DNA from 3 places in the Teredinibacter turnerae T7901 genome. Region 1 is predicted to be linked to each of the others. Evidence: predicted binding sites of a transcription regulator. Region 1 holds the regulator's gene; each other region holds the start of a gene.
What was found. Region 1 encodes PhoB, which activates phosphate uptake and scavenging genes when phosphate is short. Its sites were predicted from a motif close to TGTCATAAANNTGTAACA; they were not measured.
Positions count from the first base shown of each region.

Region 1 (3,285 bases):
TTACTTGCAATTGATGCGCCTGCATCGCCCTATCGGCATCTACCTGGTGTTGTGGCCTACGCTCTGGTCACTCTGGTTAGCGGCCGGTGGTGTGCCGCGCTGGGACCTGCTGGTGATATTCACTGTAGGGGTAGTATTGATGCGTTCCGCCGGCTGCGTGATCAACGATTATGCCGACCGCAAGGTGGACGGCCACGTAGAGCGCACCCGCAGCCGGCCATTGGTCACTGGGCTGGTGTCTCCCGTTGAGGCGGCCGCGTTGTTTGCGGTACTCAGTCTTGCGTCATTTTTATTGGTGCTGCAAACCAACGACCTTACGGTATACCTGTCGGTCGGCGGCATCGCGCTGGCCTTTTGCTACCCCTTTATGAAGCGCTATACCCAATTGCCGCAGGTGGTTTTGGGAGCCGCGTTCGCCTGGTCCGTGCCGATGGCATTTGCTGCGCAGACCGGTGAACTGAGTAGCCATATCTGGCTACTTTATACCGCAGTTTTACTCTGGACGGTGGCCTACGACACTTTTTACGCGATGGTCGACCGGGATGATGATCTCAAAATCGGAGTGAAATCGTCAGCCATCCTTTTTGGTGAACAGGATAAAGCCATTACGGCCTGTCTGCAGATGATGACCCTGATCGCGCTGCTTATGGTCGGTACCAAATTCGAATTGGGAACCTTTTATTACCTCAGCCTGGCGGCCGCGGCCGGGCTAATGATTTATCAGCAACTGCTGATCCGCGAGCGGCAGCGCGATGCCTGCTTCAAAGCCTTTCTGAACAACAACTGGGTCGGCATTGTGATCTTCGTTGGTATTGTCTGCGATTATCAATTTCGCTAGCCATTGATTTCGTTAATACAGACGCCGGTGGCGAAATACGGCCGATGTCATAAAATCGAAACAAAAGCTTTATTTAATGCCCGTGACTTGGGTCATTCAGGTTGCCCTATTGCGCACCTGTAATTACTGCAGATACTCCACCTTATTCTAAGACTTTAGGTTATACCTCCATGGTTGAAAAAAAGATTCTAGTGGTCGATGACGAGCGCGCGATTCGCGACATGCTCCGTGTGGCCCTCGAGATGGCCGATTATGCGGTGCTGGAAGCTGCCGATGCCCAGGAGGCACACCAAATCGTGGTGGACACCCGCCCCGATCTCATTCTATTGGACTGGATGATGCCTGGCGTGAGTGGTATTGAGTTCGCGCGTCGGTTGAAATCGCAAGAAGTGACCCGTGAAATACCAATTATCATGCTCACGGCGAAAGGCGAAGAGGACAACAAAATACAGGGCCTGGAAATAGGTGCGGACGACTATATCACCAAGCCATTTTCCCCTCGCGAGCTGGTTGCCCGTCTCAAGGCGGTATTGCGCCGCAGTGATTCCCTTTCAAGTGGCGACCCAATAACCGTAGAAAACCTGTGTCTCGACCCTACCAGTCACCGCGTTACCATCGCCGGGATGCCGGTTCAGCTGGGCCCCACTGAATACCGTTTGTTGGAATTTTTCTTAACCCACCAGGAGCGCGTATACTCACGTAATCAGTTATTGGATTATGTGTGGGGTGGCAACGTGTATGTGGAAGAGCGGACTGTGGATGTTCATATTCGCCGTTTACGCAAAGCCCTGAAGCTGGAAAACCACGATCGCCTCGTGCAAACCGTGCGCGGTGCGGGCTACCGGTTCTCAGCAAAATTTCTCGCTGCTGCTGAATAAACTTCCCGGTTCTGCTTATGTTTCGTAAAGGCGTAGCGGCCGAACTGCGCTGGTTGCTGCTGTTCGTCATTGTGGGTTTCAGCATTGGCCTGGTTTTCGACCACGTCGTTATGATGCTGCTGGTGGCCGCGCTGGTGTTTGGCGCACGCCTTATGCTGCGCATCTCCGAATTGGAATCCTGGGTGGAGGCGACCCGCCAGCGCGGTCTGCAGGAAAACAACCTGGAAGGCGTTTGGGCGGAAATTGCGGAAGACGTGGTACTCATCATCCGCCGCTATGAAAAAGACAAGCTGCGCCTGCAACAGGTTGTGGAGCGGGTCCAGCAGATGACGGCGGCACTGACCGACGGGGTTATTATTGTCGACAAGCACCACAACATCGAGTGGTGGAATCGCGCCGCCGAAATGCAGTTTGATTTCCAACCGTTGGATATAGGCCACAAGGTCACCAATTACCTGCGCAACCCCAAGTTCATCAAATACTATGAAGGCGGCGATTATAAGGAGCCGCTGGATACCTACTCGGTACGCCATGAAGGTCAGCACCTTCAGTTCTTTATTCATCCTTTTGGCGACGGTGACCGGTTGATTATTGCGCGTGACGTAACCCGCGTTGCCAACCTTGAGCGGATGCGTCAGGACTTCGTGGCAAATGTTTCTCATGAGTTGCGAACACCGTTAACCGTTCTTAGCGGTTACCTGGAAACCCTGGCCGATACCGGCGTATTGCCTGAACGCTGGGACAAACCCATGGGACAGATGCTGGAACAAACCAGCCGCATGAATCGCCTGATAAACGACCTGCTCACCCTCTCCCGCCTGGAAACTGACGACCGCGATTTCGGCCAGCGCCCGGTTCCTCTGCTGCCTCTCCTGGAGCAGATCGTGGCGGAAGGCCGCGCGCTAAGCGGCGAGCGCGGCCACGAATTCTTAATTAACTGTGGCGAAGGCATCGAAATCATGGGGCAGGAGGACGAGCTGCGTAGCGCTATCGCCAACCTGGTTTATAACGCTGTTAACTACACGCCAGATGGAAAAAAAGTTTCCATTCTGGTCAACAGCGATCCCCATGAATTGGTGCTTAAGGTGAAGGATAATGGCGAAGGTATTGAGTCGCGCCATATTCCGCGTCTGACTGAACGTTTTTATCGGGTGGATGCGGGTCGCTCGCGCGAAACCGGTGGCACTGGGCTCGGACTTGCCATTGTCAAACACATCCTGCTGCGCCATGATGCGGATTTGAAAATTCGCAGTAAGGTCGGCAAGGGCAGCACCTTTTCCTGTCATTTTCCTATCAAACGCGTTATTCAGAGTTCACCCGAGCAGCAACCCTCGTAGACAAGCACGCGGGGGATTTCGTGAGGTCTCCCCCATGCGTACATTTTTCCTATCAGGCATCGGCGACATATCCCTGCAGGACTGGCAAAGTTTGTGGTCCAGCGACTATCCCTTCACACGTTATGAGTTCCTGCACGCGCTGGAAGTGTCCGGGAGTGTCTGCGAAGCTACTGGCTGGCAACCCATGCACCTGGTTGTTGAGCACAATGATTGTCGTGTTGCGGTTGTGCCG
Region 1 is NC_012997.1:5,015,815-5,019,099, reverse strand. It holds gene ubiA (4-hydroxybenzoate octaprenyltransferase) at 1-838, shown strand, start outside; gene phoB (phosphate regulon transcriptional regulator PhoB) at 1,009-1,716, shown strand; gene phoR (phosphate regulon sensor histidine kinase PhoR) at 1,734-3,053, shown strand; gene TERTU_RS20215 (GNAT family N-acetyltransferase) at 3,088-3,285, shown strand, end outside.

Region 2 (3,285 bases), 2.0 Mb from region 1:
CCACCATCCGCAGCAACGGTAATTCCCTCTGGGTCGATGTTAACAGTGCCATTACCGTTTATCATCGCCGCCAGATCTTGTGCGTCAAAGCTATCAGCGTCTGCATCATTACCCGAGGTGGTGAACGCCGCGAACACGCCGTTGCTATCCACAATGTGCGTTTCACCCATCAGGACTGCGGGTTTCTGGCTTACGTCCAAAGTAAAGATGCGGTTGCTCGCGTAAAAACTGTCTTCTATCGCATAAAGAAGCGACTCGTTGCTTGGGTCTGCCGCCAGTCCTGACATTGCACTCCAGGGAATGGGTGTGCCGTCAAAGCGGTCAGCCGATTGTACGGTTGGATAAGACGCAGGCAAGCTGTTGTACTGATAGATATTTACCACCGAGCGAATTTTATCGTCCCGTGAGTCTTCCTCGCTGGCGACAACTAACAGATTACGCGATGGGATTGCCAAGCCGCCTTCCGGCGCAACACCGGCGGGCAGTACCTGCTTGAACACGGGCGCTGTCGGATTAGCAACGTCGTAGACGAACACCATGCTGGAGCGCTCAGAGTTAACGAATAGATAGCGGTCGCTGCCAAAAATACCCAATTCAATATTTTCAGGCTCGTTACCTTTATTTTCAGAGCGCGCATCTGGATACTGACCAAAACGCACGGCCATATGGTCCAGCGTGGAACCTGAATTCCAAACAACGTCGCCCTGTAAATTGAATACAGTGAAACCTCGGCTGCCACCGTCCATATCGCCTTCATCCGCGGTCGCGAAATACTCAGCGTTAATCCAGGTCACGCCATCCGGCTCGCGTGGAACGTCAGCCAGCGAACCGCTCAGATCGATAACCGCAGGCTCCTCTTCAACAACATCAATCATTGAAAGATCGACGGTACCGGCCGAGAAATCATTAACGACGGTGGCCGTCGCCAGGTCGATCAATGCAATATGATTATTTTCCTGCAGGGTAACAACCGCCATATTGGCAGCGTTAATGTCTACATACTCAGGCTCTGGATCCGCCGGGAACAGTGTCGCCACGCCTTCCAGGTTTACCGCTGTCAGTGACCAGTTAGCTGGATCAGCGTCAGCAATGTTGACAGAGAAAAAACCACCGGCAGGTAACTGAGGTGGTTTGCCGTCGCCTAAGTCTTCATCTCGCTCGTTCTCAATGACCACACCCGCGAAGGCTTTGTCCGGGCTGACTGCGATGGAATCTGGTTGTCCACCAAGATCCATGGTACGAACCAAGGTTTGGGTTGCGATATTGATCACTTGTAAAGAGCCGCCAACATTGACGTAATCAGCAGACTCGTTTACCGCAACCAGCGCGTAGTCACCTTTCACCGCGACAGATGTTGGTTCGCCACTCAGTTTTAAGGTTCCTGCAGCCACAGGCATCGCCGGGTTCGTAATATCAACAAAACCAATCGACTCGTTGGGGCTATCGGTATAAACCAGAGTCATACCATCGCTACTGGCGGCAACGATTTCTGCCGCAGTGGCGGTATCGTCATCACAGGAAGGATCAATTTGAGAACAAACCGGAAAACTGGCGATTCGATTGAAATTTTTCGCAGAGTTAATCGCTGTTGGGGTGCAGTTGTAGCTTGTGTCAGTGATTTCAGATGCGGCCAACACACCGTCACCGTTAGCGTCCAGGCCACCGTCGATACGAACGCCGCCTTTGAAGCACATATCGTCGCCAGCGCTTAAGTTGGTGAATGCGACCAGGCTATTGAGGCCGTTCGTACCATTACTGCCGTTAGTGCCGTTGGTACCATTTGTTCCGTCAGTACCATTCGTGCCGTTAGTACCGTTCGTGCCGTTAGTACCATTGACACCATTAGTGCCATCTACACCGTCCTTGCCGTCATCGCCCGAGCACGCGCTCAGGCCGATAACCGCAGACAACGCCAGCATTTTAAAAAGGCTAGTTTTATCCATCGCTCTCTGTCTCTTTTATGGTTTGATTGAGAGCGCTATAAGTACGTTACAACAGTGACAGCAAAATTACCCTTCCATGACAGAAAAATGTTAATTAAATGACAGCACGCGCTCGTCAGCGCGTGCATCCGGCTAGAGCGCCTGCAGTACGCGGATTCGCTCTGCCAACGGTGGATGCGTAGCAAATGCCGCCATTAGTTTACTTGAGAAGCCAGAAGTAATACCAAATGCCGTTAATGTATCCGGCATTTGGTTGGGGACCTGCTGTTGAGTCTCGGCCTGCAGGCGTCGTAACGCATCGATCATCGCCGCAGGGCTCACCAGAGTCGCACCCGCGTAGTCGGCACGAAATTCCCTTTTTCGCGAAAACCAGGCGACAATCATGTTGGCTAAAAACGCCAAAATTATCTCTGCGACAAAGGTCGCAATGTAGTAGCCAAGACCATGGCCACGCTCGGTTTTGAACACCACCCGATCTACCGTGTGGCCAATAATCCGGGCAAAGAACATAACGAAAGTATTAACTACCCCTTGCACCAATGCCAGGGTCACCATATCACCATTGGCGACGTGACCGATTTCATGGCCCAGGACCGCGCGGATTTCCTGTTGCGAGAATCGATCAAGCATACCCTGGCTAACCGCCACCAGCGCAGCATTTTTGTTCCGACCGGTAGCAAATGCATTGGCTTGCTGGGCCGGGAACACACCGACTTCCGGCATATCGATCCCGGCTTTCTGAGCGAGCTCGGCGACAGTCTCCACCAACCAGTGTTCCTGCGGTGTCGACGGCCGTTCTATTACCTCAGTGCCTGTCGACCGTTTCGCCATCCACTTGGAAATAAACAGCGAAACCAGAGAGCCGCTAAAACCAAAAACGGCACAGAAAATCAGCAGAGAGGTCAAATTCAGGCCTGCGCCTGACTCATCCAAATAGGAGCCCACTCCCAGAATATTCAATGTGAGACTTGCGATAATAACGACAGCCAGGTTGGTTAATAAAAACAAACCGATTCGAAACACAAACGCCTCCAGCACACGGCAATCCGGAGCAAGATCCGGATCGTTAGTCAAAAAATAAGAAAAGTCCGCTACAGGGACACTGCAACCAGGCGCTAAGACGCAAGCCCTGAAACTCAGGCCCCGAAACCCAGGCCCTGCAACCTAGTTGGATATGGTCATCGAACTTGAAATTACAAGTGGTCGCCCTACCCAAAGTCGATGAATGCTATACGTCATGATTGTGCCGATCCTGGAAGGCTGGAAGAACAGTCACAATGGGTGAATTAGCCAGTCTTTTCTACGCGAGGCATTGTCAGATTTTATCCGGATCATCGTCGGA
Region 2 is NC_012997.1:3,016,660-3,019,944, forward strand. It holds gene TERTU_RS12065 (esterase-like activity of phytase family protein) at 1-1,943, opposite strand, end outside; gene htpX (protease HtpX) at 2,076-2,966, opposite strand; gene TERTU_RS12075 (VWA domain-containing protein) at 3,259-3,285, opposite strand, start outside.
Region 2: the regulator PhoB is predicted to act here: its motif matches at 2,008-2,025, upstream of TERTU_RS12065 (esterase-like activity of phytase family protein).

Region 3 (3,285 bases), 1.7 Mb from region 1:
ATTCAAACCGTTAAACTGGATCACCTAGTGTGGAAAACTGAAGTGTATAAATGCATTTGGGGGAAGTCGGACGCACCGCTGGAGACCTTTGCAGATCACACCCAATGTCGTTTGGGTAAGTGGTATTACGAAGGCGATGGCGGAAAGTTTTATCGCAATTTTGGCTCGTTCAAAACCCTGGAAACCCCTCACAAACGTGTTCATCAAGCGGGTATCAGAGCACTTCGCCAAGCGGAAGCCAAAGAGCTTGAAAGTGCGTTTCTATCGCTGGAAGAGATGGAGAAGGCCAGTGACGAAGTGCTCGATCGACTGTCAAAAATTGAAGCCGATATCACCACTTACCATCACGAAGAAAAGAGTAATTTATTTACACCAAACGAAGCAGAACTTTTTTAGGGCCAGTTAACCCCAGGAACCTCACGCGGTTTCGGCGAGGGGAACAGGTGTAGGGTTAGTACTGAAACTCTCCAGGCCGTTTGCGTCTACCGCTTGCCACAAGCTCTCAACCAGGTCCGCTTTTGAACCCGGGTGCTCCCAGCCTTTATTGCCAATCCACTGCGCTATAGCCTTCGCCACATTCGGGTAAACCACATGGCGGCCGGAAAAATTATGCAACCATTGAGAAACGATGTTGCCATCAAGATAATCCATCGTCATAGCCAGGTTCAAGCGACTCATGGCTTCTGCGTTAGATAGCTGCTCCAACTGCCCCAGCAGCGGTTTCACCAGCAACTTTTTCCCCATATGCAGGGCTTCACTTGATAATTCAAACCCAGCATTGCAAATCACACCCGCAGATGTGGCGAGGTCGTATTTAAAGCCATCGCGCGAAAGTGGTTTTAATTTAATGTGTCCCAAGCTCTCATATTGATCGAAAGGCCCATAATAGACAAACGTGAAATCCTTGAACGGCTCAAGCAGCTGAATAACGTCGTGAGTTTCTTCAAACCCCAGATAAACGAGAATTTTCTTTTCATCAACCGGGTCGGAAATATGGTCGATATCGACAATGGGGGGCAGTATCGGCTGATTAAAGTGGTGCCAATGTAGCCCTAAACTTTCTTCCACCGGAGCAAAATACTCCATAATTTTCTTGCCGACGAAGTTATCGCCACGGCGGGGCACATCGTATTTAAACGCGTACTGATGGCCAATACCAAGGCAGGTTTTTCCTGCGCGCCGCGCAGCCCAGGCAGTCACCGGCTCGAAATCGGTTATAACCAGATCGTATTGCTCAACGTCCAGCGTGCGAATATCCCGCATCAGCTGGCGCAGGCTGGCTTCTTGAAAAGTACGGAATATTTTTACGTTGCCGGAATCGTGAACAAAGGTGAGCCCGCGATAACACCGCCAGTCACCAAACTCTTCCATGTCAAAATACTTGTCGCGCTCGCGGCCGGAAAAGATGTAATCAACGCTTATACCATCGGCCTTTAAGTATTTGTTCAGAGCGCGCGCACGGCTTATATGGCCGTTACCAGTTCCCTGGACACCAAAAAGAATTTTCATTTATGTTGTTGCTCTTTTATGTTCAGTTTTCTCAAATAAGATCTATCAGCACCAGGCAGATAGTGTGGCCTAAAAGTGCACCGGCCATAACATCGGTAGGGAAATGCACTCCCAACATCACGCGCGCGGCGCCAACACTGGCAGCCCAAGGGTAAACAAACCACGCCATCCAGGGAAACGCAAACGACATCGCGCAAGCCATGAGAAAAGCCGCAGAAGTGTGTCCGGAGGGAAAACTGAATTGATCCGATGGAACAATAGCGCTTTCAAACCCGGGAATCGCCGCAGCAGGACGGTTGCGGCGGAAGAGAGACTTGAATATGAAATACAAACTGCGCTCAATCAAAAATGCCATGGCAAGCAGTTTTGCCATATGCCAGTCTTGCTGAAGCATAAACAGAACGCCAATCACCACATACATTGGGCCATCGGCGGTAAAGGATATGTACCGGCTCAAACGCACAGCCAGATCGCGTCGCTTGCGGCGTAAGCACCAGTCAAACGTAACTAGATCGAATTGATGTATATTTTGCAGCAAACGCATACGGCACCCTCCATTTGCACCGAGGTTATCCCCCAACAATGACAGGTATATGAGACAAATATGACAAAACTATTACAACGTTAGATTATGTCTGAATATACGATTTAACACCAGGATAACTGTCCGGCGGGGTTCTCCAGTAGCTCGCGAATATTGGCTTCAATAATACGATAACCCACGTTACCCGAGAGCTTTTGCCGGCCTTCGTTGAATATCAGCGTTGGACTGGAGTTTATACCCTGCTCTATCGCCTGATGGTGATTGCGACTAATAAGAGCATGAGCACGGCCATCGTCGACTGCAGCCAGCAATGCCGCCACGGGTAAATTTTCGGCTTCTGCTACCGCAATTAACGTCTCGCGACGCGAAATATCCCGTATATCGACAAAAAACGCGCGGCGCAGCGCACACATATAACGCTGCATTGCTCCTGCGGTTAGCTGACCAGCCTCTTCCAACAATTGCGCAGCCGCGAGAAATAGATGCGCAGGCACTGAAGACTGCGGCGTATTTTCAAGCCACACGTTTTCATTCACGCGTATGTGCTCAAATTTTTCTGCCACCGACAACACATGTTTGCCATAAGCTGCCAAACCACCGCGGTGATCCCAGCTTTTCGCCATTTTGCCTGGCACATCACCAAACACAGGGAAAAAATGAAAGCGCACACTAACACGGTCACCAAAATCCGCTATCAACTCATCAACGCGTACCTGCGAAGCATATGCCCAAATGCACAGTACATCGGAATAATGATCTATTTGAATTCGGGACATCACACTTCCTCAATTTTTTGCCCGGCAAGCGCGAGCGCACCTGCCACGCCAGCCTGACTGCCCAACGCCGGCAATACAATATAACTTTCAATATTTTCTTCAATCGCCGGGTGCCGCACATAACCGTTTAAGTAGCCAGCCGTCGCCGTTTGCACCTTGCCCAACATCTGTGACTGAGCCATTACACCGCCCCCCAAAATAACGCGCTGAGGCGATAAGGTGCACACACAGTTCGCTATCGCGACTCCCATGTAAAACGCTTGTATATCCCAGGCATGGTGATCGGCAGGCAATGCTGCAGGATCACACCCCCAGCGGGCGGCGAGCGCAGGCCCACTGGCCAAGCCTTCAAAGCAGCGGTCACCGTGGTACGGACAACTGCCTGCAAAAGTATCATCGGGATGCTTTGGCAATAGACAGTGCCCCAATTCGGGATGTACCAGGCCATGCACCAAG
Region 3 is NC_012997.1:3,273,618-3,276,902, forward strand. It holds gene TERTU_RS22390 (methyl-accepting chemotaxis protein) at 1-396, shown strand, start outside; gene TERTU_RS12895 (MJ1255/VC2487 family glycosyltransferase) at 418-1,509, opposite strand; gene TERTU_RS12900 (phosphatase PAP2 family protein) at 1,541-2,053, opposite strand; gene TERTU_RS12905 (DsbA family oxidoreductase) at 2,158-2,829, opposite strand; gene TERTU_RS12910 (ROK family protein) at 2,829-3,285, opposite strand, start outside.
Region 3: the regulator PhoB is predicted to act here: its motif matches at 2,102-2,119, upstream of TERTU_RS12900 (phosphatase PAP2 family protein).